DNA from 2 places in the Mesorhizobium sp. WSM4310 genome. Region 1 is predicted to be linked to the other one. Evidence: riboswitches for the same ligand, from Rfam matches in the RefSeq annotation. Region 1 holds a riboswitch; the other holds the start of a gene.
What was found. A riboswitch is a leader RNA that binds a small molecule or an ion and turns the genes downstream of it on or off. The one in region 1 is predicted to bind S-adenosylmethionine.

Region 1 (15,301 bases):
CACCGCTCGGCCAAACCGGCGTATATGCGCCGATCCACGCTACGGTAGGGACCCAGATCGGTCCGCTGACCATAAGCGCGAGACGGTTCGAAGCAGTCGAGTAATCTTACGCAATTTCGGGGCGACCACCGCCACGCGGTTTCCCGAGATTGTGGTGGGCGCCTCGGTGCGCCGTCGGGGGCAGGAATGGGGCGCGCAACACTGATCGGTTTTTCAGCGGTCGCCATGTGGGCGCTTCTGGCGCTGCTCACCGATGCGTCCGGCAAGGTGCCGCCGTTCCTTTTGTCGGCGCTCACCTTCTCGATCGGCACCGGCGTCGGCCTTGTCGCGCGGTTGTTCATGCCGGCCGCCGAGAGGAGCCAGAAAATACCGCCGCAGGTCTGGCTGATCGGTATTGCCGGCCTGTTCGGCTACCACTTTTTCTATTTCACAGCGCTGCGCAACGCGCCGGCGGTGGAGGCGAGCCTGATCGCCTATCTGTGGCCGCTGCTGATCGTGCTTGGCTCCGCCCTTATGCCGGGCGAAAAACTGGCGTGGAACCATGTCGTCGGCGCGTTGCTCGGCCTGGCCGGCACCGTACTGATCGTCACGAAGGGCGGCGGGCTGGCCTTCGATGCGCGCTACGCCTTCGGTTACGCCATGGCGGCCGTCTGCGCCCTGCTCTGGTCGTCCTATTCGCTTTTGTCACGGCGCTTTCCCTCGGTGCCGACCAGCATCGTCACCTGGTTCTGCGCGGCGACCGCCGTGCTGTCGCTCGTCTGCCATCTGGCGCTGGAACAAACCGTTCTGCCAAATGGCGCGGGCCAGTGGCTGGCCGTGCTCGGACTTGGCCTGATGCCGGTGGGTGCGGCCTTCTATGCCTGGGACATCGGCGTCAAGCGCGGCAACATTCAGGTGCTGGGCGCGGCAAGCTACTTGGCGCCGTTGCTCTCGACGCTGGTGCTGATTGCGGCCGGCGTTGCCGAGCCGTCGCTGCGTATCCTCGCCGCCTGCGTGCTCATCACCGGTGGCGCGGCCCTGGCGGCGAAGTCGCTGTTCCTGCGCAAGCCGGCCCAGGCCGAGAGCCAAGCCAAGGCATCCGAAAGCGGAGCTGCGGCATGACGATGCCGTTTGCCGGCGGCATCGACGCCAATGCCAATGCGACGCTGATCTTCTCGCTGGTGGCGGCGGTGATCTATGCCTTCACGCTGGGCATGCCGCCGAGCCTCGCCCGCTCCGCGGCCAAGACGCTCGCGGTCGCGATGCTTGCCGTGCTTTCGGCGCTGCAAAGCGGCCCGCTGCTGCTGGTCGCGGCCCTTGCGCTCAGCGCGGTGGGCGACGCGTTCTTGTCGCGCGACGGCGAAAAGGCGTTTCTCGGTGGGCTCGCCAGCTTCCTTGTCGCCCACATCGTCTACATCGCGCTGTTCCTGCGCAGCGGCGGCGGGTTGGGACTGCTTGGGGCCGAGCCCTGGCGCGGGGCGATCGCGCTGGCACTGGCGGTGTTCGTCATCGTCATGCTGGCCGCGCTCTGGCGCCGTGTCGGCCCCGGCCTGCGCGTGCCGATCGCCATCTATGTCGTGGCGATCCTGGCGATGGGCATGGCGGCGCTGACCACCAACAGCGCCTGGGTCATCGGCGGCGCGGTGCTGTTCATGGCATCGGACGGTCTGCTGGCCACCGAGAAATTTCTGGTGGCGGCCATCTCGCCGCATCGCGCCTGGATGCGTTTGGCCGTCTGGGTGCTGTACTACGCAGCCCAGCTTGGGATTACGCTGGGGTTCCTGCTGGGTTAGGATTCCAGCCCGGCTCGGCCAGTTCGAAGGCGGCGAAATCAAAGCCCGGCGCGACGGTACAGCCGACCAGCGTCCATTCGCCCAGGCTGCGCGCCGACTGCCACCAGCCCGCCGGCACGACGATCTGCGGCCGTTCGCCGGCCGCGAGGCCGATGCCGAGCACCTGCTCAATGACGGCAGCGCCTTCTTGCCACATCGACAGCGCCAGCGGCGCGCCGGCATGGAAATGCCAGACCTCGGCTGCGTCCTTGACCCGATGCCAGGCCGAAAGCTGGTGCTGTTCCAGCAGGAAATAGATGGCGGTCGAATGGCCGCGCGCTCCGCCGGCCTCGTCACGAAAGGTTTCCGCGTACCAGCCGCCTTCCGGATGCGGCTTCAGTCCGAGGGTGGCGATGATTTCTGCTGCGCTGGTCATCGGTCGGAGCTGCTCAGAAATTGTCCTTGCGCTTGCGGATCTCGGCGAACACCTCGGCGTCCCCGGCCTTTTCCATGCCGAGATGCTTGCGGATCGCCGGATCGTGCCAGCGCAGGAAGGGATTGGTCGACAGTTCCTCGCCGACCGTCGTCGGCAGTGTCGGCTTGTTGTCGACCCGCAGTGCCTCGATCCTGGCGGCGCGCTCCTTCAAGGCCGAATTGGTCGGGTCGACGGTCAGCGCGAAACGGGCGTTGGCGAGCGTGTATTCATGGCCGCAATAGATCGTCGTCGCGGCGGGAAGGGCTGCGAGTTTCTTCAGCGAGTCGTACATCACCGGCGGCTTGCATTCGAACAGCCGCCCACAGCCCAGCGCAAACAGCGTGTCGGCGGTGAACGCCACCTGCGATGCCGGCAGATAATAGGAGACATGGCCGGCGGTATGGCCGGGTGTGGCGATCACCTCGATGCGCTCGTCGCCAAGATGAAGGACGGAGCCCTCCTCGACGGTTTCGTCGATGCCGGGGATCTTGGCCTTTTCCGCCTCCGGGCCGACGATGCGCAGCTTGAAGCGCTCCTTCAGCGCCAGATTGGCCTCGACGTGGTCCATATGATGATGCGTGGTCAGGATCATCGTCGGCGTCCAGCCGGTGCGCTTGATCGCGGCCAGGATCGGCGCTTCCTCGGGCGCGTCGATGATCGCCGTCTGCCCGCTTTTGGGGTCATGCACCAGCACGCCGAAATTGTCGCTCCGGCACATGAACTGTTCGATTTCGACCGCCATCTCGGCTTTCTCCATTGTCGCCGCAGACATAGGGCGCCAGCGCGGGAATGTCATCCAGGGATGTCGAGTAACATCTCGTGACGCGGACCTCTTTCGAGGCCTTTTGTTGAAACACGCCGATATCGCGGCTACATCCCTCACATGCATTCCGACATCGTCGACCTTCGCTCCTTCTATTCGACAACGCTTGGCCGGTTCGCCGAGCGTTCGATCACCATGGCACTGTCGTCGATATGGGCGGCTGTCCCCAATGAACGGCTGGTCGGGCTCGGCTATACCTTGCCCTGGCTGGAGCGTTTCGGCTCCGATGCGGAGCGGGTCTTTGCCTTCATGCCGGCGACGCAGGGTGCCGTGGTCTGGCCGGCAGCCGGGCCGACGGCGACCGCTTTGGTCTTCGACGAGGAGCTGCCGCTGGTCGATTCCTGCATCGACCGCATGCTGCTCGTCCATTCGCTCGAACATGTCGAAAATCCGCGCGAGACACTGAACGAGATCTGGCGGGTGCTGTCGCCCGCGGGGCGCGTCGTCATCGTCGTGCCCAACCGACGCGGTGTCTGGGCGCGCTTCGAGCACACACCGTTCGGCAATGGCCGGCCGTTCTCGCGCGGGCAACTGACGGAACTGCTGCGCGAGGCGAATTTCACGCCGGCCGCCTGGTCGGATGCGCTGTTCTTCCCGCCATCGCGGCGGCGCTTCATGATGCGCTTCCACAATGTGCTGGAGCGCGCCGGCCGGCGGCTGTGGCCGATCTTTTCGGGCGTCATCGTCGTCGAGGCGCAGAAGCGGCTCTATCAGGGCGTGCCGGTCGCCCAGCGCGCCTCGCGCCGCGTCTTCGTGCCGGTGCTGTCGCCGCACGGCGCGACGCGGCTCGGCCGCCGGGCCGAGGCGACAGGCGGGGCCATGCCGTCTCGCCAGGTGAAACCTTCGTGATCGTGCTAGAAACGCGCGCGGCGCGTCCCTCCTCGACCTATCTGTCGTGGTGAACCCGCGACCCGCCTGATATGCGGATGCCGTCATCATCCGGTTTCAGCATCGCACCTGAACGCAAGGACCTCTGACATGGCTGATCAACTTGACAATCAGGCCACCGTTCAGCCGGTCGCCGTCGAGGCCAGCAGCCTGCGTGATCAGGTTGCGACGATCAGGCGGGCGCTGGTGGTGTCGCCGGTTCGCAAATGGCTGCTGTGGACGTCGGTCGGCATCATGGCCGTCATCATCGCGACCTCGATCGGCCAGGTTCTGCTCAACCGCTGGAACCAGCCCTTCTACGATGCGCTGGCACGCCGCGACATGGCGGCCTTCGTGCACCAGCTCCTTGTCTTTGCGATGATCGCCGGCGGGCTGCTGGTGCTCAATATCGGCCAGACCTGGCTCAACCAGATGATCCGGCTGAAGCTGCGCGAGGCGCTGACGCTCGACCTGATCGACCAGTGGATGCGGCCGGCACGCGCCTTCCGGCTGGCCAATGCCGGCGCCATCGGCGTCAATCCCGACCAGCGCATGCAGCAGGATGCGGCGCATCTGTCCGACCTGTCGACCGATCTCGGCGTCGGGCTCCTGCAGTCGCTCATCCTGCTCGTGTCCTTCGTCGGCGTGCTGTGGGAACTGTCTTCGGGCTTCGTCTTCCACATCAACGGCTGGTCGCTGGCCATACCGGGTTACATGGTCTGGGCGGCGTTCCTCTATGCCGGCACCGCCTCCTGGCTGAGCTGGCTGGTCGGCCGGCCGCTCATCAAGCTGAACAGCGACCGCTACACACGAGAGGCGGAGCTGCGCTCCTCGATGGTGCGCGTCAACGAGAATGTCGATGCCATCGCGCTGTACCATGGCGAGGCCGACGCCAGGCAGCGGCTCGAACTCGACCTCGGCACGGTGCTCGGCGCCATGCGGCGCATCTATACCGCGCAGATCAACCTGTCCTGGGTGACCGATACCTATGGCTGGATCACCGTCGTGGCGCCGATCCTGGTTGCCTCGCCCGTCTATTTCTCGGGCGATATCAGCTTTGGCGGGCTGATGATGGCGGTCGGCGCCTTCAACCAGGTCCATTCCTCGTTGCGCTGGTTCATCAACAATATCGGCAGCATCGCCGATTGGCGGGCCACGCTGATGCGTGTCGCCGACTTCCGCATCGCGCTCGATGAAACCGATGTGCTGCACGACACCGAAAGGCGCATCACCTTCGATCAGAACGCCAATGGCAGCCTGACGTTCGAGAAGCTCCAGGTGGCCTCGCCGGAGGGCTGCACAAAACTCTCCGAGCAGCATGTCGAGATCCGCGCCGGCGATCGCGTGATGATCACCGGCGAACCCGGCGCCGGCAAGACGCTGTTCTTCCGCGCCATTGCCGGGCTGTGGCCCTGGGGCAGGGGAAAAATCGGCCTGCCGGCCGGAGAACCCCTCATCTTCGTGCCACGCGTGCCGTATTTGCCGGCCGGCACGTTGCGCGACGTGCTCAATCACGCCAACGGGCATGCGCCCGCGAGTGACGCCGACATTGCGGCGGTGCTGGCCGAGGTTGGCCTGGAACGGCTGTCGTTCTCGCTCGACCGCGTCGGGCGCTGGGACCATGAACTGGGCGATGACGAACAGCGCTTGCTGGGCGTGGCCAGGCTCGCCTTGCGGCAGCCGAAATGGGTGATCATCGACGAAGCCATGGATGCGTTCGACGGCCCCTCGCTGCGGCGTGTTCTGGCGATGCTGGAAAAGCATCTGAAGGGCGCCACGATCATCAACATCGGGCGCGGGCAGCACAATATTCAGTTCTTTCCACGCGGCCTGACGATCGTCAAGGATTCCGGTGCGCCAGCGCTGAAGCCCGCCCACGTCAGGGCCGGCGCCATCGATCCGCCGCCGGTCGCGGTCCGCCGCAAGAAGTAGGGCCGTTTCCCGCACTCTCGCTGCAAGCTTTATTTCGCCGCGATCGCGAAGGAAGATTTCCCCGAGAAACAAAACTTGGCGGTGGCGATGCTTGATGCTCTGCGCCTGCTTGCCTGTCTTGCCTGTGTCCAGCCAACGCCCGTTGCCTCGCCATCGGGTGCGCTGGCTGTCGACGTCGAATTGGTGTTGGCGGTCGATATATCCCTGTCGATGGACGAGAAGGAATTCGCCCTGCAACGCGCCGGCTATGTCGAGGCGCTGCGCCATCCCGACTTCATCCACGCCGTCCGGTCCGGCAATACCGGCCGCATCGCGATTGCCTATTTCGAATGGGCCGGCACGGTGCGCGACGACGCGGTCATCGACTGGCAGATCATCGATGGCGCGCAAAGCGCCAACAGCTTTGCCGACAAGGTGGCGGCGCGCCCGTTCCGGAGTTTTCGCGGCACCTCGATTTCCACGGCAATTGCCTTCGGCACAGGGCTGTTCGGCAGGACGAATTTCGCCAGTGAGCGCAGCGTCATCGATATATCGGGCGATGGCCCCAACAATATCGGGCCGCCGGTCACCGCGACGCGCGATGCGGCAACCGCAAAAGGCATCGTCATCAACGGCCTGCCGATCCTGATCAATCCATCGCCCACCTTCAAGCATCTCGACCAGTACTATGCGCAGTGCGTGACCGGCGGACCCGGCTCTTTCGTGCTGCCCATCCACTCGGCTGCCGAATTTTCCACCGCCATCCGGCGCAAGCTGATCCTCGAAGTGAGCGGTATTCAGGACAAGGCCAGGATCATCCCCGTCGACGCGGATGCGCCGATCGACTGCCTGCAAGGCGAACGCGACAGGCGGTTCCTTTCGGATCCGTATTTTCCGGAACTCGACCGGTGAAAATGCGCAAGAGCGCCTGTCGCCGGCCGTCGAAGGCGCCGATTCCATTACCTCGGGCGTAATCGCTTTGTGTCAGGTGTTCCGGCAGATTGCCCTGGCGAGGCCGGTTGGTCGGTCTCGATGCAAAGGGAGTTACGTCATGACCGCTTACGCCATCGCCCATATGCGCCAAGTCACGATGGGTCCGCAGATCGTCGAGTATCTGCACAGGATCGATGCCACGCTGGAGCCTTTCGGCGGCCGTTTCCTGGTCCATGGCGGCGATGTGGAGGTGATCGAGAACGACTGGCCGGGCAACCTCATCGTCATCGAATTTCCTGACCGCCAGCATGTGCGCGAGTGGTATGCTTCGCCCGCCTATCAGGCGATCCTTTCACTGCGCACCGATAATTCGGACTCCGACGTAATCATCGTTGACGGCATCGAGCATCCGCACAAGGCTACCGATGTGCTTGGCTGATGGAACTGCCCATGCGGACGATTCGTGGCGATCTGTTGCAACTTGCGCTCGACGGAGAGTTCGACGCGATCCTGCATGGCTGCAATTGCCAATGCCAGATGGGCAAGGGCATTGCCCTTTCCATCAAGCAGCGGTTTCCAGAGGCCTACGCCGCGGATATCGCGACCGTGAAAGGCGACCGCTCCAAGCTGGGTACTATCTCGGTTGCCGAGATCCGGCGCGAAGATCGAAATTTCCACGTCATCAATGGCTACACCCAGTTCCATTGGCAGGGCCAGGGCGTGAAGGCTGACTATGGCGCCATCCGCAGTGTCATGAAGGCGGTCAAGGCTGGATTCGCCGGCCGGAGGATCGGCTATCCCAGGATTGGCGCGGGTCTGGCGGGAGGCGATTGGGCAACGATTGCTTCAATCATCGATGAGGAGCTTGCGGACGAGAACCACCAGCTGGTCGAATACGCGCCGTAACGTCAGCTCCGTTTCAGCAGAAACACCGCCTGCTGGCCAAAGAAGTTCCAGAACCACCAGGGCATGGACAGGCCGATCTTCTGGCCGGCGGCGTCGAGCGCGGTCGCCTTTTCCACCGTCGCGCCAAGCTCGTCGCACAGGTTGACGAAGTCGCGGATGGTGCAGAAGTGGATATTGGGGGTGTCGTACCAGGAATAGGGCAGGTCCTGCGTCACCGGCATGCGGCCCTTGACGAACAGCGACAGACGTACCCGCCAATGGCCGAAATTGGGGAAGGAGACGATCGCCCGGTTGCCGATGCGGAGCAATTCGTCGAGCACCAGCTTCGGGTTGCGCGTCGCCTGCAAGGTCTGCGACAGGACGACGAAGTCAAAGCCCTTGTCGGGATAGAATTCGAGATCCTTGTCGGCATCGCCCTGGATGACGGAGAGGCCGCGCGCCACGCATTCGTTGACGCCGCGCTGCGACAGTTCCAGTCCGCGGCCGTCGACCTGCTTGGTGTCCTGCAGCAATTCAAGCAGCGAGCCGTCGCCCGAACCAACATCGAGCACGCGGGACTGCGGTGGGATCAGATTGGCGACGACCTCGAGGTCGACGCGCTGGCTGCCGTTGACGCTCATGATGTCGTCTCCTTTGCGGCGCATGATCCCGATCCTGAAAGGCTGCAACTTTCCGGGGTCATGCGCTTAGCCCTCTCGCCCGCGCCGCGGAGCCGATGAAGCCGTTGATGGCGGCGAACAGTTCCGGCTCGTCGAGCAGGAAGGCATCGTGGCCACGGTCGGTCTCGATCTCGACGAAGGACACGGACGCGCCGGCGGCGTTGAGCGCGTGCACGATCGAGCGGCTTTCTTCGGTCGGAAACAGCCAGTCCGATGTGAATGACACCAGGCAGAAGCGGGTCTTGGTGCCGGCAAAGGCATCCGCCAGCCGCCCGCCATGATCGGCGGCGAGGTCGAAATAGTCCATCGACCGCGTCATGTAGAGATAGGAATTGGCGTCGAAGCGGTCGACGAAAGTCATGCCCTGGTGGCGCAGATAGCTTTCGATCTGAAAATCGGCGTCGAAGCCGAACGTCAGCGCTTCGCGGTCCTGCAAGTTGCGGCCGAATTTTCGATGCAGGGCGGCTTCGGAGAGATAGGTGATGTGGGCGGCCATGCGCGCCACCGCCAGGCCTTTTTCCGGGCGCTTGCCGTGTTCGAAATATTTGCCGCCATGCCAGTCCGGATCGGCCATGACGGCCTGCCGGCCGACCTCGTGGAAGGCAATGTTCTGTGAGGAATGGCGCGCGCCGGTGGCGATCGGCAGCGCCGAAAAGACGCGCTCGGGATAGCTCGACGCCCATTCCAGCACCTGCATGCCGCCCATCGAGCCGCCGAGCACGCAGAACAGTTTCTCGATGCCGAAATGGTCGATCAGCATCTGCTGCGCCCGCACCATGTCGCGGATAGTGATGACGGGCAGGTCAAGCCCATAGGGCTTGCCGGTGGCGGGGTTGGTGGAAGCTGGCCCGGTGGAGCCCAGGCAGCCGCCGATGACGTTGGAGCAGATGACGAAGAAACGGTTGGTGTCGATGATCCTGCCGGGGCCGATCAGCACTTCCCACCAGCCCGGCTTGCCGGTCACCGGATTGGTGCTGGCGACATGCTGGTCGCCGGTCAGCGCATGGCAGACGAGGATGGCATTGGAGCGGGCATCGTTCAGCGTGCCGTAGGTCTGGTAGGCGATCTGGAACGGCGACAGCAGCGTGCCGGCGTCGAGCTTGAGCGGCTTGTCCGCCCCGAAGCGCAACACCGGGCTCGACGGCTGGTCGGCCTCGTTGTTGGTCTTTCCTGCGCGCAGAGCGGCCATTCTCGTCTCACCTATTGCATCATATCGGGCGAAAAATCGCCGCCGATGCGTCCGTCCGGCCGGCCGCGGACAATAAAAAACCGGCATTGCCATTCGCAAAGCCGGTTACGTCACGCAAACGGCCCTTTAGCGAATTGTTTAACGTGGCTGCAAGCCGACCGGCCAAATCACCACGGAACTGTTGCTGCCCTTCTAGAACTCGCCCGCCCTGCCGTCAATGCCGACATCCGGGCCGACATCTGGGCCGCTGCTGGCACCACTGCCACCCCTCGACATTATCGGCCACGGCTTGTATTTCCGCTGCGGCCTCCGGAGCGAGGCATTTTCGACGGATTTTGCAAAAATGAACCAGACACCGGATCAGGCACGTCCAACCCCGCGCGCGGGCATCATGGACATTGACGCCTATGTGCCGGGCAAGAGCGCCGCACCCGCCGGTGTCGCCAAGGTCTACAAGCTGTCGTCCAACGAGAACCCGCTTGGCCCGTCACCGAAGGCGATCGAGGCCGCGCGTGAAGTCGCCGCCAGGCTCGACATCTATCCCGACGGCACCGCCAGACGGCTGCGCGAGGCGATCGCGGAAGTGCATGGCCTCAACGCGCAGAACATCATCTGCTCCAACGGCTCAGACGAGATCCTCGGCCTGCTGGCGCAGACCTATCTGGCGCCCGGCGACGAGGCGATTTTCACCGAACACGCCTTCATGGTCTACAAGATCTACATCCAGTCGGCCGGGGCTGCGCCGATCGCGGTCAAGGAGACCGATGAGCGGGCCGACATCGATGCGATACTGGCGGCCGTCACGCCGCGCACGAAGATCGTGTTCCTTGCCAATCCCAACAATCCGACCGGCACCTATGTGCCGTTCCAGGAGGTGCGCCGCCTGCATGCCGGCCTGCCCAAACATGTGCTGCTGGTGCTCGACGCGGCCTACGCCGAATATGTCCGCCGCAACGACTATGAGGCCGGCATCGAACTGGTTGGCAGCGCCGAGAATGTGGTCATGACCCGCACCTTCTCCAAGATCGGCCTCGGTGGCGCGCGGATCGGCTGGATGTATGCGCCCATGCACATCGTCGACGCCATCAATCGCGTCCGCGGTCCCTTCAACGTCAATGCGACGGCGATCGAGGCCGGCATCGCGGCAATCCGCGACCGCGCCCATGTCGAGCGCAGCGTGGCGCATAACGAGACCTGGCTGACCTGGCTGAGCCAGGAGATGACCGGGCTCGGGCTGCGGGTGACGCCCAGCGTCGGCAATTTCCTGCTCATTCACTTTCCCGACGATCAGAAGCATTCGGCGGCCGCGGCGGACGACTATCTGACCGCGCGTGGGTATATATTGCGGCGCGTTTCCGGCTACGGCTTCCCCAACGCGCTGCGCATGACCGTCGGCACGGAAGAGGCCAATCGCGGCGTTGTCGCCGCGCTCACGACATTCCTGAAAAGCTAGAACGCCCGAAAAGCAGGAACACCATGACATCACCGATGTTTGAAAAGATCGCGCTGGTCGGCATCGGCCTGATCGGCTCGTCGCTGGCCCGCGTCATCCGACGCGAGGGCCTTGCCGGCCACGTTGCCATCTCGACCCGCAGTGCCGCGACGCTGAAGCGGGCGGAGGAACTTGGGCTGGGCGATTCCTACACGACGGATGCGAAGGAAGCGGTCCGCGATGCCGACCTGGTCATCGTCTCGGTGCCGGTCGGCTCGTCCGGCGCGGTGGCTGAGGAGATCGCGCCGGCGCTGAAGAAGGGCGCCATCCTCACCGATGTCGGCTCGACCAAGGCCTCGGTCATCGCGCAGATGCAGCCGCATGTGCCCGATGGCGTTCATTTCATTCCCGGCCATCCGCTGGCGGGCACGGAAAAATCCGGACCGGATGCCGGTTTCGCCGATCTGTTCGACAATCGCTGGTGCATCTTCACGCCGCTACCGGGCACCGATCCGGACGCGCTCGAAAGGCTGTCGGAATTCTGGCGCCGTTGCGGCGCCAACATCGACACGATGGATCCCCAGCATCACGACATGACGCTGGCCATCGTCTCGCATCTGCCGCACATCATCGCCTACAACATCGTCGGCACCGCCGACGATCTGGAATCGGTGACCAAGACGGAAGTCATCAAATATTCGGCCTCCGGCTTTCGCGACTTCACGCGTCTGGCCGCCTCCGACCCGACCATGTGGCGGGACGTCTGCCTGCACAACAAGGATGCGATCCTGGAAATGCTGGCGCGGTTCTCGGAAGATCTGGCGTTCCTACAGCGGGCGATCCGCTGGGGCGATGGCGATAAATTGTTCGACCTGTTCACCCGCACCCGCGCCGTGCGCCGCTCGATCATCGAGGCTGGCCAGGATATCGACGTGCCCGATTTCGGCCGCCAGGCGGTGGAGCATCCGTCGAAGAACTAGGCTGTTTCGGGCCAGGTCGCCGTGACCATGGCCAGCGTCTCGGCCCGATCCGGCGCGCCGAGCCTGCCGCCAAAGCGCAGGCATTTGAGCGCGGCGGCGGCACTTGCAAAGCGCAAGGCCTGCTCGACCGGCATGGCCTCCGCCAATCCGACGGCAAAGGCGCCGTGAAAGACGTCTCCGGCGGCGAGCGTGTCGACCGCCTTGATCCTTGGCGCCGCGACATGGCGGGATAATCCCGCCGCGCGATCGAACCACCAGGTGCCTGCCGCGCCGCCGGTGACGGCGACGAACGCATCGGTGCGGGAAGCCATTTCGGTGCAAGCGCTCGCCAGATCCAGCGCCTGGCCGCAGATGATGCGGACGGCGGGCTCCGAGGCGACGATGTGCGAGGCCAGCGGCAACAGCTGCTCCAGCACCGCCAGCGGCGCCGTATCGGCATCGAGGATTGCCGGCCGACCGGCCGCGCGCGCCGCCTCGAGGGCAAGTGTCGCTGCACCGGGCCACCGCACGTCCACCAGCACGGCATCGAATGCCGTGATGTCGGCGAAAGGCAATGCCCCGGGGTCGGCCTGGGCCAGGCTGTCATAGAAAGGCACGATGATGCGCTCGCCATGCGCGTCGACCAGGATCGAGGCTAATGCCGAGCGGGCGCCGCTGACGCGGCGGACATAGCTGCAGTCGAAACCCTCGGCCTCGATCCCGGCGATCAGCTGATCGCCGACCGGATCGTCGCCGGCGCTCGCCCACAGCGACACCTCGGCGCCCAGCCGATGCGCGGCGCAGGCAGCGCTGGTGGCCATGCCCGAGGCGATCTGCACGCCATCGGCGGCGATGAACTTTCCCTGATGCGTGGGCAGCGTCTCGACACGCAGGATGGTGTCCAGCGTCAGCGCGCCGACACTGAGGAGCCTCGGGGGTCCCGGCATGGCGCGCTATTGCACCGGCTTGATCTTGCCGAGCGGGATGAAGCCGAGCGAGGCCTTGCCCTTGACCACTTTCAGCGGCATCGACGGTTCGCTGCCGAGCATGGCAAGCGCGGCAAAACCCTGTTCGATCGCATTCTTCTGCTCGGGTATGGCACCGGCCAGAATGGCCGCCACGGCCTTCGGATCCTTGATCCTGATCATCAGATCTGCGTCGACCAGGCCTTCGGCGTCGACCGACAGCGGCCCGGAAACAGTGACTCGCGCCGTGCCTGACGACAAATCGAGGTTGCGGATCTCGACCCTTTGGCCGCGAAGGCTCTTCACCTGCGTTCCGATCAGCGCGACGCCATTCTTCAGCGTGGCGTCGCCGCTGGCATCGAGCGCCGGCAGCACGCGGCCGCCGATCGCATCCGGGTCGATTTCCAGATCGGTGAAGCTGCCGACATAATCGACGTCCTGACCGTTCGGCTGCAGCTGGCCGGCCGCCCTGCCGGCGCTGAACAGTTCCACCGGATCGGTGTCGTCGGCTGGATCGGTCTGGCCCGACAGGCCTTCCGCTTGCAGCGCGATGCGCTGCGGCAGCGGCCATGACAGTTTGACCTTTGCCTGCAGATTGTCCCAGTCGATCCACAGCGGCACCATGCCGGGGACGGAGGTCCTGAGCGGACCGCGCAGATCGGCGACCGGCGACAAGGGCTGGATGATTTGGGCGACGGCATTGAAGGAGCCGGCCGAGGCCGCGATGTTCTTGGCATCGTCCTCATACGCCAGATTGTCGCAAGAGACGGTAAAGCTCAGGGGATAGCCGCTGACCTGGAGATTGGCGCAGCCGGCTTCGATGCCGCTCTTGTTGAGCGTGGTGACCGCCTTGTCGGCCTCGGTCCTGACCCTGTTGGCCAGATAGAACCAGCCGCCGCTGTAGATGGCGAACAGCACAACGATGAACGCCGCAAGCCAGAACAGGCCGCGGCGGGACTTTGGTTGGCGTTCGTCACTTGACGTCATGCTTTGGCTCTCATTAACCCACGGTGTTGGTGGACGGACCTTCGATTCCGACAACACTTGGTAGACATTGACGAATAGGTAGCCGGGGACGGACGGAAAAACACCGGATTCCGGTGCGGTGTGGCCATTCTTTTTGCAATCAGGCACGGCGATATGGGCGATTTTTGGGTGTTTGGCTACGGTTCGCTGATCTGGCGGCCGGGTTTCGCACATGTCGAGACGCGGCGCGCCCATTTGCACGGCTATCGCCGCTCGCTGTGTGTCTATTCCTTCGTGCACCGTGGCACGCGTGAGCGGCCCGGGCTGGTGCTTGGCCTCGACCATGGCGGCTCCTGCGTCGGCCTGGCTTTCCGCGTGCCTGGACAATTACGCGACGAGGTGATCGCCTATCTGCGTGAGCGCGAACTCGTCACCAGCGTCTATCTCGAGCGCACGCTCAAGGTCCGCCTCGACGGCGGCGGCACGGTCGAAGCGGTCGCCTACATCGTCGACCGCAAGCATGAGCAATATGCCGGCGCGCTGGATGCCGCGCATGCGGCGGCGGTGGTGCGCGGCGCCGCCGGCCAATCCGGCAACAACGAGGATTATGTGCTCAGCACGCTGAAGCATCTGGAGGCACTGGGTATCCGCGACCACTGGCTGGAGGATGTGGCACGGGGGATAGCGCCATCGTGAAGCACTGGCTCTGCTCAAATAGGCGGTCAGGCCTTTGACCTCGACGCGGGACGACCTAGCTTAGGCTCCGAACCCAGCCAGCGGGGGGCATGCGCCCCAACCCAATCATCACGGAGAACCATCTTGCAGAAACGCCGTCTCGGTCGCACCGACCTTTCCATCGCGCCGCTGGTTCTGGGCGGCAACGTCTTCGGCTGGACCGCCGACGAGAAAACCTCCTTCGACCTGCTCGACCGCTTCGTCGCGGGCGGACTGAACGCCATCGATACGGCCGACGCCTATTCACGCTGGGTGCCCGGCAACACGGGCGGCGAATCGGAAACCATCATCGGCAACTGGATGAAGGACCGTGGCAACCGGGACAAGGTCGTGGTGATCACCAAGGTCGGCTCGGATATGGGGCAGGGGCACAAGGACCTCTCCGCCGCCTATATCGAAAAGGCCGTCGAGGCCTCGCTGAAGCGACTGCGGACCGATGTCATCGACCTCTATCTGTCGCACTGGCCGGACCCGGCCACGCCCTATGAGGAGACGCTTGGCGCCTATGAGAAGCTGCTTGCCAAGGGCAAGGTCCGCCATATCGGCTGCTCGAACCTTGACGCCGGCCAATTGCGCGCCGCGCTCGATGTGGCGAGCCTGCGCAGCTTGCCGCGCTATGAGGTGCTGCAGCCGGAATACAATCTCTACGACCGCTCCTCCTTCGATGGGCCGTTGCGCGATCTGTGCGTGGCCGAGGATATCGGCGTCATCACCTATTTCAGCCTGGCCA
Region 2 (15,301 bases), on a different contig from region 1:
GACGGCCGCCAGCCGACCAGCCTGTTTCGCGGTCTGGAGGCCCTGGCCAATCTGGCGCTGACCCAGCTCAAGGAAGTTCTCGACGTCTACGCATCGCGCTCGGTCGACAAGATCGGCTTCGTGCGCGACCGTGACGATCAGATCGATGCCATGTACACGTCGCTGTTTCGCGAATTGCTGACCTACATGATGGAAGATCCTCGCAACATCACGCCCTGCACGCATCTTCTGTTCTGCGCCAAGAACATCGAGCGCATCGGCGATCATGCCACCAACATCGCCGAGACCATCTATTACATCGTCACCGGCGACCAGATGCCGGCCGAGCGGCCGAAAGGCGACAAGACGGACAAGATCAGCCTTTCGGCGCCGCTTCCGGCGAAATGAACGTTCATCCTCTCGAACGCCAGATCATATTGCGCTAAACTATCCCGGCGTTAAGCTTCTCAGGCCTTGATAAGGGGCCTGCTTTCAGGAGGCTGCGATGGAATATGTCCGAGAGTTCAAGCCCGCGGCGCCGACATCAGGCATCATCGCCTCCAGTGTCTACATGGCCGGGCGGCGCATCGCGGACATTCCGATCGAGGAAGCCGGCGAATGGGCCAAGAAATCGGGACATGTCGTCTGGATCGGGCTGCTCGAACCGGATCGCGAGCTTCTGTTGCGCGTCCAGGCCCAGTTCCATCTGCATGAGCTGGCGATCGAGGATGCAGAGCATCCGCACCAGCGGCCGAAGATCGAGCAATATGGCGATGCGCTGTTCATCGTCGCCCGCACCGCGCAATTGATCGAAGGACGGGTGACTTTCGGCGAGACGCATCTATTCGTCGGCTCGGGCTACATCGTCAGCGTCAGGCACGGCCCGTCGACCTCCTACGCCGCCGTGCGCCAGCACTGGGAAAGCTGCCCGCATTCGCTGGCCAAGGGCGAGGATTTCGTTCTCTACGCCATTCTCGATTTCATCGTCGACAACTACATGCCGGTGCTCGAACAGATCGAGGACGAGGTCGAGGTGATCGAGGACCGGGTGCTTTTGAAGCCGATGACCGGCCCCGATATCGAGCGGCTCTACATGCTGCGCCGCGATCTGCTGCGCCTGCGCAATGCGGCGCTTCCGCTGGTGGAGGTCTGCCGCCGCCTGACCAGCGCCGACCTGCCGCAGATCCATTCAGCCATGCACCCGCTCTTTCGCGACGTGACGGATCACATCCGCACCGTCCAGGAAAAGATCGACAGCCTGCGCGAGGTGCTGGCCTTCGCCTTCGAGGCGAGCCTGCTGGTCGGTCAGAGCCAGGAAACGGCGATTTCCAAGAAACTCGCCTCATGGGCGGCCATATTGGCGGTGCCGACGGCGTTCGCCGGCATCTACGGCATGAACTTCACCGACATGCCGGAACTGAAGATGGAATATGGCTACCCCATCGTGCTGGCCACCATCGCGGCGATCTGCGCGTTTCTCTACTGGCGGTTTCGCAAGAATGGGTGGCTGTGAAAGGAGGCCAGTAGAAATTAGTGAGGAGTGAACAGTGCTCCACGCTCCCCATTTCACTACTCACTACTCACCGGTTCCGCCGCCGCTCCGCCGCTGGCTGGAAGGCCACGCGGGCGTGGTACTTGCAATAAGGACCGGTTTCGGCGGCCTCGTTGCCGCAGAAGTTGAAGTCCTCCGATAGCGGATCGCCGTTCGGCCATTTGCAGGTGCGCTCGGTCAGCTCGACGAGTTGCAGATGCCGTGAGATCGGTACCACGACATTCTCGACTGGGCGGATATAGTGCCGCGCCACCGGCTCGGCGTCGAATTGCGTCTGAAGGGCGGTCGCGCCGATCGATGTCGTGACGTGGCGAGCCGTGCTCGCGGCGCGCGCCACCGATTTCTGAACGGTCGAGCCCTGTGTCGTCTTCTTCTGGCGTGCCGGCGTCGCCGTTGCGCGGCCGCGGCCCGACAGCTTCAGACGGTGCACCTTGCCGATGACGGCATTTCGGCTCACCCCTCCAAGCTGGGCAGCAATCTGGCTTGCGCTCAGACCCTCCGACCACAATTTTCTGAGAAGTTCGACCCGCTCGTCAGTCCAGTTCATGAGACCGCGCTCCTGCTAAGCGTGCGGCAATCAGAATCCTTTCCCGACCCAGCACCACTGCTGGGGCAGACACCACATATATCTGGTGATTAGGTCCGCCGCACGAAATCTAGTTATTTCTCGACTACAATTACCTTATGCGCAGACTCGGTGACAAGAGTCCCAAGTGCAACACGAATCGGTTTTTTCGGTTTTCCCCAACTTGCCGGTCGCTTATGAGCCGGCGTCTCGTCAGGGGGCTTGCCGCGTGCCACTACGCGACCTTTTCGTTGACTTCATGGCCGAAAAACACGATAAGCCGCACAAGGCCGCCGCTTTGGCGGCTTTTTTGATTTTCCGGTACCGGAGACGCATATAATGAGCGGTTCGGCGCTTTACGAGACCTTTGCTCGCGCTCCCCTGGCTTTCGACCACGGGGAAGGCACTTGGCTGGTTACCGACAAGGGCGAGCGATATCTCGATTTCGCCGGCGGCATCGCGGTCAATTCGCTCGGCCATGGCCATCCGCATCTGGTCGCTGCGCTGACCGAGCAGGCGGCAAAGCTGTGGCACGTCTCCAATCTCTACGAGATTCCCGGGCAGAGCCGGCTTGGCGAGCGCCTGGCCGATGCCACATTCGCCGACAAGGTGTTCTTCACCAATTCCGGCGCCGAGGCGCTGGAATGCGCGATCAAGACGGCGCGGCGCTACCATTTCGTCAAGGGGCATCCCGAGCGCTTCCGCGTCATCACCTTCGAAGGCGCCTTCCATGGCCGCACGCTGGCGACCATCGCGGCCGGCGGCCAGTACAAATACCTCGAAGGCTTCGGCCCCAAGGTCGAAGGCTTCGACCAGGTCGGCTTCGACGACATCGATGCCGCCGAGAAGGCGATTACGCCGGAAACCGCCGCGATCCTGATCGAACCGGTGCAGGGCGAGGGCGGCATCCGCCCGGTCCCGACGCAGTCCCTGAAGCGACTGCGGCAGCTTTGCGACCAGCACGGCCTGTTGTTGATCTATGACGAGGTCCAGTGCGGCATCGGCCGCACCGGAAAGCTGTTCGCGCATGAATGGTCAGGTGTTGCGCCCGACATCATGGCGATCGCCAAAGGCATTGGCGGCGGCTTCCCGATGGGCGCTTGCCTTGCAACCGACGAAGCAGCTGTCGGCATGACGGCTGGCGTGCACGGCACCACATTCGGCGGCAATCCGTTGGCCATGGCGGTCGGCAACGCCGTGCTCGACGTGGTGCTGGAAGAGGGCTTCCTCGAAGACGTCCAGCGCAAGGCATTGCTGATCAAGCAGGGCCTGGCGGCGATCGCCGACGAGTTTCCCGATGTCATCGAAGACATCCGGGGCACCGGCCTCATGCTTGGCCTCAAATGCGCCATGCCCAACACCAAAGTGAACATGGCGCTGCGCGACCAGCATTTGCTGGCGGTTCCGGCCGGCGACAACGTCATTCGCCTGCTGCCGCCGCTCACCGTCACCGACGCCGAGATCCACGAAGCGCTCAACCGCATCCGCGCCGGTGCCAAAGGCCTGGCGGATGCCATCGCCGTGGCCGCCGCGAAGTAATTCCGGAAAATTGCCGATGTCAGTTCGCCATTTCACCGATCTTTCCACCGTTTCCGAAGGCGACCTGCGCTTCATGCTGGACGACGCGGTGGTGCGAAAGGCGCGCCTCAAGGCCGGCGAGCGGACCCGGCCGCTCGAAGGCAAGGTGCTGGCGATGATCTTCGACAAGCCGTCGACGCGCACGCGCGTCTCCTTCGATGTCGGCATGCGCCAGCTCGGCGGCGAGACCATCATGCTGACCGGCACCGAAATGCAGCTTGGCCGCTCCGAAACCATCGCCGACACCGCCAAGGTTCTGTCGCGCTATGTCGACGCGATCATGATCCGCACCACCTCGCATGAACGGTTGCTGGAGCTGACCGAGAACGCCACGGTTCCGGTGATCAACGGGCTGACGGATGACACCCATCCTTGCCAGCTGATGGCAGACATCATGACTTTCGAGGAGCATCGCGGTCCGGTGGCCGGCAAGACCATCGCCTGGACCGGCGACGGCAACAATGTGCTGCATTCGCTGCTCGAGGCCTCGGCACGGTTCCGCTTCAACCTCAACGTCGCCGTGCCCGAAGGCAGCGAGCCGGCGCAGAAGCATATCGACTGGTCCAAGGCGCATGGCGGCAAGCTGCACTTCACCCGTTCGCCCGAGGAAGCCGTCGACCAGGCCGACTGCGTCGTCACCGATTGCTGGGTGTCGATGGGTCAGGAGCATCGCGCCCGCGGCCACAACGTCTTCTCGCCCTACCAGGTCAATGCCAAGCTGATGGCGCATGCCAAGCCGGACGCGCTGTTCATGCACTGCCTGCCGGCGCATCGCGGCGAGGAAGTCACCGACGAGGTCATCGACGGACCCCATTCGGTGGTCTTCGACGAAGCCGAGAACCGGCTCCACGCTCAGAAGGCGGTGCTTGCCTGGTGTCTTGGGGCATGAAGTATCTTGGGGCTTGAAGTGGCTTGGGGTTTGAAAGGTCCGGGCGCTTGATCTGCGGAGGCGCGATGCCTATCTGCGCCGCATCACGCAAATCAAGCGCGTTTGGACGCATGCACCCCAGGGGGCGGCATGGCCGCGCCCTGGAGCTTTGTCATGTTGGAAACGCATCAAGTGACTGAACATCACCCCAAACTCGGCGAGTTCGGCTATGCCGGCGACGACCATGTCGTGCCGTTCGAGGTCGGCCCGCTCGACGTACGCGGCCGTACCGTGCAACTCGGGCCGATGCTCGACGCCATTCTCAGCCGCCACGATTATCCCGAGCCGGTCGCGCGCCTTCTGGCGGAAGCCTGTGTGCTGACGGTGCTGCTCGGCACCTCGCTCAAATTCGAGGGCAAGTTCATCCTGCAGACCCGCACCGATGGGCCGGTCGACATGCTGGTGGCGGATTTCACCACGCCGTCGGCGCTGCGTGCCTATGCGCGCTTCGATGCCGATCGCCTCGAGGCACTGGTCGCCGCAGGCGAAACGTCCCAGCAGACACTGCTCGGCGGCGGCGTGCTGGCACTGACCATCGACCAGGGCGCCCATACGCAGCGCTATCAGGGTATCGTCCAGCTCGACGGCGAAACGCTGGAAGACGCGGCGCGCACCTATTTCCGCCAGTCGGAGCAGATCCCGACGGATATCAGGCTGTCCGTGGCCAAGCTGTTGACGCCCGGCGTCGGCGGCGCGCGCGAACAATGGCGCGCCGGCGGTATCCTGGCGCAGTTCCTGCCGCAGGCGTCCGATCGCATGCGCGTTCCGGACCTGCACGGCGGCGATGGCGATCCGCGCGAGGAGATCCATGATCCCACCGACAATTCCTGGCAGGAATTGCTGGCGCTGCTCGGCACCATCGAGCCGACTGAGCTGATCGATCCGACGATCGGTACCGAACGGCTGCTCTATCGCCTGTTCCACGAGCATGGCGTGCGGGTTTTCGGCGGCGTTCCCGTCGCCGACCAGTGCTCATGCTCGCGCGACAAGATCCGCGGCATCCTCGAGGGCTTCTCCGCGCAGGAGATCAAGGACAGCACCGAGGAGGGCGGCATCCACGTCGCCTGCGAATTCTGCTCGACACAGTACGACTTCGATCCGGCGGAATTTGCCGCGCAATAAAGCCAGTCCTTCTCCTCGTAAAACGGGGAGAAGGACGCTAATTCACCGTACGCCTGGTCCCCGGCAGATCCAGCGAAAATGCCGGGATGGCGATGTCGAAAGTCTCGCCGCGCTTGTTGCGCATCGTGTAGTGCCCGACCATGATGCCTGATGGCGTCGAGAGCGGGCAGCCGGACGTGTATTGATAGCTGTCGCCGGGATTGAGTTCGGGCTGGTCGCCGACGACGCCCGGGCCACGCACTTCCTCGACCCGGCCGGCACCGTCGGTGATGTGCCAATAACGCGACAGAAGCTGCACGAATTCGTCCGACTGGTTGTCGATCGTTATCTGATAACCCCAGACATAGCGGTTCTCGGAAGGATCGGAGCGGTCCTCGAGGTAGAACGGCCTGACCTGCACTTCGATGTTGCGCGTGACGGCGCGGTACATAAGCGGCTCCAAAACGATCCGATACCTTTCGGCGCTCCCGGCGAGCAGATCAACGAGCGCGTCTTGTCGCGCCTCGTCTTGAAACGCAGGTGCCGGCAAAGAATGTCATTTAAGTGACACATGACAATGATGGGGTGCGCCGACCAATGCCGGGCGACTCGGGCGCTCTGTCGAACTGTCGAAAACGGCCGCCACACCGGCTGGTTTTTCTGGAGTGACCGGATCTCGATGGAACTCACTCTCATAACCGCCTCGCTGTCGTCCGCTCTCATTGCCTCAAACCTCGCCAGCATTCTGCTCGCCGCCTCACAGCTGAGACGGCGCACCACGATCGCACCGCCGGCCGGCAAATCGCCGCCGGTATCGATCGTCATACCCTCGCGCGGCGTCGAGCCGTTCACGCAGGAGACGCTGGAGCGCGCTTTCTCGCTCGACTGGCCGCGCTACGAGCTGATCTTCTGCGTTGCCCATGGCGACGATCCGGTGGTCAGGTTGATCCGCGCCGCCCTTGGCCGCTTTCCAAAAGTGCCGGCCCGGCTGTTGATCGGTGACGACCGCGTCAGCGCCAATCCCAAGCTCAACAATTGCGTCAAGGGTTGGGAAGCCGCGCGGCACAACTGGGTCGTCCTCGCCGACTCCAACGTGCTGATGCCGAGAGACTACATCCAGCATCTGATGGCGGCGTGGCAGCCGGATACCGGCCTTGTCTGCTCGACACCGATCGGCTCGCGGCTGGAGGGCTTCTGGGCCGAGGTCGAATGCGCCTTCCTCAACACGCTGCAGGCCCGCTGGCAATATGCCGGCGAGGCGCTCGGCCTTGGCTTCGCCCAGGGCAAGAGCATGTTGTGGAACAAGCCGATGCTGGATGCCAATGGCGGCATCCGCGCGCTGGCCGCCGAAATCGCCGAGGACGCCGCCGCGACCAAGCTGGTCAATGGGCTTGGCCTATGCGTCAATCTCGTCGCGGCACCCTTCGAGCAGCCGCTTGGCAGGCGCACGCTTGGCACGATCTGGTCACGCCAGGCCCGCTGGGCGCGCCTGCGCCGCGTAACCTTCCCGCGGTTCTTCGCGCCGGAAATCCTGACGGGCGCGGTGGTGCCGCTGGCGCTTGCGCTGGTTGCGGCGGCAAGCGCCGGCTTCAGCCTGCCGCTGACGGCCATCGCCGTGCTGGCGGCCTTTTATCTACCGGAATGCGCCCTGGCCTGGTCCGAGGGCTGGCACCTGTCGCCGCGCACGGTCGCGGCGATGATTGCGCGGGACTTGATGCTTCCAACCATGTGGGCGCGCGGCTGGCTCGGCGGCGCCGTCGACTGGCGCGGCAATGCGATAATCATCGGCACCAAGGCCGCCGAACTGGAAGATGCGTCGTCGCGCGCCTGATCGCGGCGCGGACGACGCTGCCTCGACGGCTCCCTATTCGGCGGCCTTCAGCGCCTGGGCGATGTCTTCCAGAAGGTCGTCGGTATCCTCCAGGCCGACCGACAGCCTGAGCGTTCCTGGCCCGATGCCGAGTTCGGCGCGCGCCTCTTCGCTCAAATTCTTGTGCGTGGTCGTCGCCGGATGGGTGATCAGGCTCTTGGCGTCGCCGAGATTGTTCGAGATCAGCACGATGTCGAGCGCGTTCTGCAGGGCGAAAGCCGCCTGCTTGCCGCCCTTGACGTCGAGGCAGATCAGCGTCGAGCCGCCCGACATCTGCTTCTTGACGATCTCGGCCTGCGGATGGTCGGCGCGGCCGGGATAGATGACGCGGGCAATCTGCGGCTGCTCGGCGAGGAAATCCGCGATCTTGCCGGCGCTCTCCGTCTGCTGGCGCACACGCAGCGGCAGTGTCTCCAGGCCCTTCAGCAGTGTCCAGGCGTTGAAGGGCGACAGGCTGGGGCCGGTGTGGCGGAAATAGTCATGCAAATTCTCGTCGATCCACTTCTTGTCCGACAGGATCACGCCGCCGAGACAGCGGCCCTGGCCATCGATGTGCTTGGTGGCCGAATAGACGACGATATGCGCGCCGAGCTGCAACGGCTTCTGCTGGAGAGGCGTGGCAAAGACATTGTCGACGACAAGCCGCGCGCCGATCGAATTGGCGAGCGCAGCCACAGCGGCGATGTCGACCACTTCCAATGTCGGATTGGTCGGGCTTTCCAGGAAGAACAGCTTGGTGTTGGGCCTGACCGCCTTTTCCCAGTTGGCGATATCGGTGCCGTCGACCAGCGTCGCCTCGATGCCGTAGCGCGGTGCCAGCGTCTCGACCACCCAACGGCAGGAGCCGAACAGCGCGCGCGCCGCCACGATGTGGTCACCGGCCTTGACGCTGCAAAGAAGGGCCGCCGTCACCGCCGCCATGCCCGATGCCGTGGCGCGCGCATCCTCGGCGCCTTCGAGCGCACACATGCGCTTTTCAAACATGTCGACGGTCGGATTGGCGTAGCGCGAATAGATGAAGCCCGGCTCCTCGCCCTTGAAGCGGGCTTCGGCGGCTTGCGCCGTTTGATAGACATAGCCCTGGGTTAGGTACATCGCCTCGGAGGTCTCGCCGAAGCCGGAACGCAGGGTTCCGCCATGCACGAGGGCTGTTTGAGGCTTCCAGTTGCGCTTCTTGCTGCTCATTGCTTTTGTTCCAGACACAAAAAAACCGGTCGCGAAAGTCGCAACCGGTCCATACGGCCTCGCGGCCAACGGTCCTTTAGCGACTTGTTTAACGTGGCTGCAAGCCGACCGGCCAAATCACCACGGGATAACGACCCTTTAGACCCGTACCACGCTTGCGTCAATTGCCGGCTTCATTAAGAGGTTTGTACCAAGCAGGTTCCGCAAAACTGTTTCACGGTTTTGCGGGGAGAACCTGCGGCAGGAAAATCGTCTGGCCTAGGAGCGGAGCCTTGCGGCAGACAGGCATTCTTCCCGATCAGGATATCTCGGCGCTGTTCCAGTCCGGCGCGCTGAAGTCGCCGCGCGCGCTCGATGCCGACCAGATCCAGCCGGCCAGCCTCGATCTCAGGCTCGGCGACAAGGCCTGGCGGGTGCGGGCGTCCTTCCTGCCGGGTCCGGATCATCGGGTTGCCGACAAACTCGATCGGCTGAAGCTGCATGAGTTCAGCCTCGCCGATGGCGCCGTGCTGGAAACGGGCTGTGTTTACATCGTGCCGCTGCTGGAAAGCCTTGCGCTGCCCCCAACCGTGTCCGCCTCGGCCAATCCGAAGAGTTCGACCGGGCGGCTCGACATTTTCACCCGCGTCATGACCGACCGTGGCCACGAGTTCGACAAGATCGCCGCCGGCTACAACGGTCCGCTTTACCTGGAAGTCAGCCCGCGCACCTTCCCGATCGTCGTGCGCACCGGCTCGCGCCTGTCGCAGATCCGCTTCCGCACCGGCAACGCGCTGCTCTCGGAAGCCGAATTGCATGAATTGCACCGCGCGCAGATGCTGGTCGCCACCGAGCCGCCGAATATTTCGGGCGGCGGCATCGCGCTGTCGATCGATCTCAAGGGCGACGGTGACGGGCTGGTCGGCTATCGCGGCAAGCATCACACCGGCCTTGTCGATGTCGACAAGCGCGCCGCGCAGGACGTCGTCGATTTCTGGGAACCCATCCACAAGAGCGGTGCCGGCGAACTGGTGCTCGATCCGGACGAATTCTACATTCTCGTCAGCCAGGAGGCGGTGCATGTGCCGCCGCTCTATGCTGCCGAGATGACGCCCTTCGACCCGCTGGTCGGCGAATTTCGCGTCCATTATGCCGGCTTCTTCGATCCGGGCTTCGGCCATTCGGCGGCCGGTGGCACCGGCAGCCGGGCGGTGCTTGAAGTGCGCAGCCACGAAGTGCCGTTCATCCTCGACCATGGCCAGATCGTCGGCCGGCTGGTCTACGAGCACATGCTGAAGCGGCCGCAGGCGCTCTACGGCACCGATCTCGGCTCCAACTACCAGGCACAGGGCCTGAAGCTCTCCAAGCATTTCCGCGCCGCGCGCTGAACCCCGATTGCCGCCAGGCAAGATACTTGCCTGCCGGCACATCATGCGTGGCTGGCCTGTCGGTCGCCGGTATGGCGGCGCTCAAGGCGAACAAGAAAATGCAGATCTCGAAATGGATCCTGTCGGCGGCAGGCGCCGCCCGGCGCTGTAAGCCACGGAGGAAGAACAGGCGAGGGATAGGGCCAAGCCCGCTAAGATGAAACCAAGCCCCATCCCGTTCATTTTCTCTCCCAGGATATTGGCGCTATCTCAAAGCGCCTTCACCGCCACCTTCACTGGTTTTTCGATCTCGAGCGGGTTGCGCAGCGGCAGGCCGAAATCCCCGGCCTCAATCTCGAACACATCGCCGGCCTCGGTCTTGACGCCGTCGGCGAAGGACAGTGTCGCGGTGCCGAACATATGCACATGCACGTCGCCCGGCTGGCGGAACGCCGAATATTTGAAGTGATGGTGTTCCAGATTGGCGATGGTGTGCGACATGTTCGCTTCGCCCGACAGGAACGGCTTTTCCCATAGCGTCTTGCCGTCGCGCACGATGCGCGAGGTGCCGCGGATGTCGGAAGGCAGGTCGCCGATCAGGATCTCCGGTCCGAACGAGGCGTTGCGCAGCTTGGAGTGGGCGAGGAAGAGATAGTTCACCCGCTCGGTCACGTGGTCGGAAAACTCGTTCGACAGCGTGAAGCCGACGCGGAAGGCGGCGCCGTCATCGCCGATGACATAGATGCCGGCGATCTCTGGTTCCTCGCCGGCGTCCTTGGCGAAGGCCGGTGACAGGAGTGCGGCACCCGGCGCCACGGCCATCGTGCCGTTGCCCTTGTAGAACCATTCCGGCTGCACGCCGACCTGGCCCTTGGCGGGCTTGCCCCCCTCCAGTCCCATGCGGAACATCTTCATGGAATCAGTGAGCTGCTCCTCGCCATCGGTGCTGAGCTTCTTGTGCATGGAATCGCGCGTCGCCGCCGAGCCGAGATGGGTCAGGCCGGTGCCGGTGAGGTGCAGATGCGCCGGGTCGGGGTGATTGATCGGCGACAACAGCCGCCCCTTCTTGTAGGCGGCATCGAGGTCGACCGTCTCGCCGAGCCCCTTGCGCTCGATCAGGGTGGCCAGGCCGACGCCGGTGCGGGCCGCCTCCATCGCCAGCGAATAGACGCTGCGGGCGCCGTTGATGATCCGGGTCTTGCCGCCATTGCGGGCAACGACGCGGATGGTCTCGGCGTCATCGAGAATCTGCGAGATCAGCATGATCAATCCTCTCTCATGTGCGTTGGCATGGCTGCCGCCGCGGCAAACCTTCCCAAGCGCGGCTGGGACGTCGCCCATGCCACGGGTGAAATTCTCCGTTCGGATTGCGCTCGCGGGGCCTGGTTCCTTGAGGGAACTTCTTCGTGCCGGTCGGTTGCCGGCAGCGCCGCGATGTGACCCGTATGCCTTCCTCGTTGCCTCGCCGGAGCGGTTCGGTCCGCTCCCGGTATTTTGTTTTTACGCAATTCCCGTGGGAAAACCGCGATGCGCTTTCCTGGAATTGTTCCTGTCAGGCCTTGTTCTTGTTGTAGACGTCGAAGATCACGGCGCCGAGCAGGACCAGACCTTTGACCACCTGCTGCCAGTCGACATTGACGCCCATGATCGACATGCCGTTGTTCATCACGCCCATGATGAAGCCGCCGACCACGGCGCCGATGACCTGGCCGACGCCGCCCATCGCCGAGGCGCCGCCGATGAAGACGGCGGCGATGACGTCGAGCTCTGAGCCCAGACCGGCCGCCGGCACGGCCTGGCCAAGGCGAGCCGCGATGATCAGGCCGCCCAGCGCCGACAGCACGCCCATATTGATGAACACCAGCAGCGTCAGCCGCTCGGTGTTGATGCCCGACAACTGCGCCGCCTTGGGATTGCCGCCCATGGCGTAGATGCGGCGACCGATGGTCATGCGCTTGGTGACGAAGACGAACAGCGAGATCAGCACGCCCATGACCAGCAGCACCACCGGCAGGCCCCTGTAGCTGGCGAACTCATAGACCAGGAACAGCGCCAGCGCGCTGGCGACCAGCGTCTTGACGACGAACAGGGGGAAGGGCTCGGCTTCATAGCCGTGGCGTTCGCGCTTGCGTCGTGTCCTCACGCCGAAATAGGCATAGGCCAGCACGGCGATCAGGCCGAGCACGACCGTCGTCATGTGCAGCGTCAGGCCGCTGCCCACGATGGTCTTGCCGGCGGCGTTCACCGTGGGCGGGATCAACGTCAGCGGGCCGATAACGTCCGGGATGAAGCCGGAGCTCAGCGCCTTGAAGCCGTCTGGAAGCGGGCCTACCGAGGAGCCGCCGCCCAGCAGCGCCTGGCAGATGCCGCGGAAGATCAGCATGCCGGCCAATGTCACGATGAAGCTCGGTATTCGGTGATAGGCGATCCAATAGCCTTGCGCCGCACCGATCAGGCCGCCCACGATCAGGCAGACGATCGAAACCACCAGCGGATTGCTGAGCGGCCCGAGCTGCCAGATGACCATCATGTTTGCCGCCAGGGCGCCGATGAAACCGGCGACCGAGCCGACGCTGAGGTCGATATAGCCGGAAACGATGACCAGCAGCATGCCCAGCGCCATCACGATGATGAACGAGTTCTGCTGCACCAGATTGCTGAGGTTGACCGGCTTGAACAGCGTTCCCGACGTGGTGAACTGGAAGAACAGCATGATGACGATCAGCGCGATGATGAGACCGTATTCGCGCAGGTTCGTCGTCAGCGCCGAGACGGCAATGCGTGGACGCTGGTCCTCGGCGATGTTGCCCTGCGGGGCGGGGGCGCTGTCGGTGCTCATGCTGCTTTTCCTTCTCCCCGAACGATGGCGCGCATTATTTTTTCCTGGCTTGCGTCCGCCGCGGGCATTTCGCCGACGATGCGGCCTTCGTTCATGACGTAGATGCGATCGGTGATGCCGAGCAATTCCGGCATTTCCGACGAGATGACCACGATCGCCTTACCCTCCGAGGCAAGACGCGCGATGATCGTGTAGATTTCGTACTTGGCGCCGACGTCGATGCCGCGCGTCGGCTCGTCGAGGATCAGCAAATCCGGATCGGCGAACAGCCATTTCGACAACACCACCTTCTGCTGGTTGCCGCCGGAAAGATTGCCCGTCATCTGATAGACGCTCGAAGCGCGGATGTTGGTCTTCTTGCGATAATCGTTGGCAACGGCGAGTTCGCCCAGATCGTCGATCACGCTGTGACGCGACACGCCGCCGAGATTGGCAAGCGTGATGTTGTGCTTGATATGGTCGATCAGGTTGAGACCGTAAGTCTTGCGGTCCTCGGTCACGTAGGCGATGCCGTGTTCGACCGCCTTGCTCACGGACGAGACATCGATCGGCTTGCCCTTGAGCAGCACCTCGCCCCTGATGTGGCGGCCATAGGAGCGGCCGAACAGGCTCATGGCGAATTCGGTGCGGCCGGCGCCCATCAGCCCGGCTATGCCGACCACCTCGCCCTTGCGCACATTGATGTCGATGCCCTTGATCACCTGCCGTTCGGCATGAATCGGGTGATAGACCGACCAGTTTTTCACTTCGAAGACGACCTCGCCGATCTTTGGTTCCCGCGGCGGATAGCGGTCGTCGAGCGAACGGCCGACCATCGAGGTGATGATTCGGTCTTCCGAGATATCCTTCTTGGCCAGCGTCTCGATGGTGCGCCCGTCTCGGATGACGGTAACCTTGTCGGCGACCCGGTTCACCTCGTTGAGTTTGTGCGAGATCAGGATCGAGGTCATGCCTTGCCGCTTGAACTCGAGCAAAAGGTCGAGCAGCGCCTGGCTGTCCTTCTCGCTGAGCGATGCGGTCGGCTCGTCGAGGATCAGCAGTTTGACTTCCTTGCTCAACGCCTTGGCGATCTCGACCAGCTGCTGCTTGCCGACGCCGATATTGGTGATCAGCGTCTTGGGGTCCTCCTTGAGGCCCACCTTCTTCAACAGCGCGCTGGTGCGCGCCTCGTTGGCGTCCCAGTCGATCATGCCGTATTTGGCGTGTTCGTTGCCGAGGAAAATGTTTTCGGCGATCGACAGCATCGGCACCAGCGCAAGCTCCTGGTGGATGATGACGATGCCCTTGTGTTCGCTGTCATGGATGCCTTTGAACTGGCATTCCTGGCCTTGAAAGATGATCTGGCCTTCATATGTGCCCGCGGGATAGACGCCCGACAGCACTTTCATCAGCGTCGACTTGCCGGCGCCGTTCTCGCCGACCACGGCGTGGATTTCGCCTTCCTCGACGGAGAGGTTGACATTCGACAGCGCCTTCACGCCGGGAAACGTCTTGGTGATGTCGCGCATCTCCAAAATCGTCGAGGTCATCAGGGCAAGCTCCTAGACATTCTTGTTTTTACGCAATTCCCAGGGGAAAGCGTTACGCGCGTTTCCTGGAATTGCTCTAGGCCGGCAGTAACAATACCGGGGTCGCTTGTGAACGAAAAGGGGCCCTGCGTCGCGCAGGACCCCAGATTTCGTAACAGAGATTACTTCAGGTCTTCGGCCTTGATGTAGCCGGAGTCGACGACCAGCTTCTGGTAGTTCGACTTGTCGACATCATGCGGCGTCAGCAGGATCGAGGGAACGACCTTGACGTCGTTGTTGTAGGTCTTGGTGTCGAGGCCGTCAGGCTTGCCGCCCGAGAGCACCTTGTCGACCAGTTCGACGGTCGACTTGGCCAGTTCGCGGGTGTCCTTGAACACGGTCGAATACTGCTCGCCCGAGATGATCAGCTTGACCGAGGCGGTCTCGGCGTCCTGACCGGTCACGATCGGCCAGGGCTGAGCGGCCGTGCCGTAGCCCACGGCGCGCAGCGAGGCGGTGATGCCGCGCGACAGGCCATCATAGGGCGACAGAACGCCATCGACGCGGCTGCCGTCCGAGTAGTTGGCCGACAGCAGGTTGTCCATACGCGCCTGGGCGGTTGCCGCCAGCCAGCGCAGCGTGCCGACCTTGTCCATGCCGGTCTGGCCGGACTTGATCTTGATCGAGCCGTCGTCGATCAGCGGCTGCAGGACGGAAATCGCACCGTTGTAGAAGAAGAAGGCGTTGTTGTCGTCGGGCGAGCCGCCGAACAGTTCGACGTTCCACGGCTTGGTGTTCGGGAAGCGCTCCTTGAGGCCCTTGACCAGCGAATTCGCCTGGATCACGCCGA

Region 2: it holds a riboswitch for S-adenosylmethionine, as region 1 does, so the genes downstream of both, FJV80_RS30180 (O-succinylhomoserine sulfhydrylase) here and FJV80_RS12465 (homoserine O-acetyltransferase) in region 1, are expected to answer to the same signal.

Annotation. Positions count from the first base shown of each region.
Region 1 is NZ_VFTA01000009.1:67,866-83,166, reverse strand. Features, by position in the region: gene FJV80_RS12520 (DUF3108 domain-containing protein) at 1-104, shown strand, start outside; gene FJV80_RS12515 (EamA family transporter) at 187-1,101, shown strand; gene FJV80_RS12510 (lysoplasmalogenase family protein) at 1,098-1,772, shown strand; gene FJV80_RS12505 (cupin domain-containing protein) at 1,747-2,187, opposite strand; gene gloB (hydroxyacylglutathione hydrolase) at 2,201-2,968, opposite strand; gene FJV80_RS12495 (methyltransferase domain-containing protein) at 3,110-3,898, shown strand; gene FJV80_RS12490 (ABC transporter ATP-binding protein/permease) at 4,028-5,848, shown strand; gene FJV80_RS12485 (DUF1194 domain-containing protein) at 5,936-6,739, shown strand; gene FJV80_RS12480 (DUF1330 domain-containing protein) at 6,879-7,199, shown strand; gene FJV80_RS12475 (macro domain-containing protein) at 7,199-7,666, shown strand; gene metW (methionine biosynthesis protein MetW) at 7,669-8,286, opposite strand; gene FJV80_RS12465 (homoserine O-acetyltransferase) at 8,345-9,514, opposite strand; SAM riboswitch at 9,621-9,698, opposite strand; gene hisC (histidinol-phosphate transaminase) at 9,858-10,967, shown strand; gene FJV80_RS12455 (prephenate/arogenate dehydrogenase family protein) at 10,991-11,926, shown strand; gene FJV80_RS12450 (sugar kinase) at 11,923-12,852, opposite strand; gene FJV80_RS12445 (DUF2125 domain-containing protein) at 12,859-13,857, opposite strand; gene FJV80_RS12440 (gamma-glutamylcyclotransferase) at 14,011-14,532, shown strand; gene FJV80_RS12435 (aldo/keto reductase) at 14,656-15,301, shown strand, end outside.
Region 2 is NZ_VFTA01000044.1:2,778-18,078, forward strand. Features, by position in the region: gene phoU (phosphate signaling complex protein PhoU) at 1-387, shown strand, start outside; gene FJV80_RS30145 (magnesium and cobalt transport protein CorA) at 485-1,492, shown strand; gene FJV80_RS30150 (GcrA family cell cycle regulator) at 1,560-2,078, opposite strand; gene FJV80_RS30155 (aspartate aminotransferase family protein) at 2,436-3,635, shown strand; gene argF (ornithine carbamoyltransferase) at 3,652-4,563, shown strand; gene FJV80_RS30165 (Hsp33 family molecular chaperone) at 4,693-5,724, shown strand; gene apaG (Co2+/Mg2+ efflux protein ApaG) at 5,762-6,154, opposite strand; gene FJV80_RS30175 (ceramide glucosyltransferase) at 6,383-7,534, shown strand; gene FJV80_RS30180 (O-succinylhomoserine sulfhydrylase) at 7,568-8,758, opposite strand; SAM riboswitch at 8,815-8,892, opposite strand; gene FJV80_RS30185 (2'-deoxycytidine 5'-triphosphate deaminase) at 9,031-10,125, shown strand; gene araD1 (AraD1 family protein) at 10,375-11,367, opposite strand; gene mmsB (multiple monosaccharide ABC transporter permease) at 11,657-12,943, opposite strand; gene mmsA (multiple monosaccharide ABC transporter ATP-binding protein) at 12,940-14,472, opposite strand; gene chvE (multiple monosaccharide ABC transporter substrate-binding protein) at 14,634-15,301, opposite strand, start outside.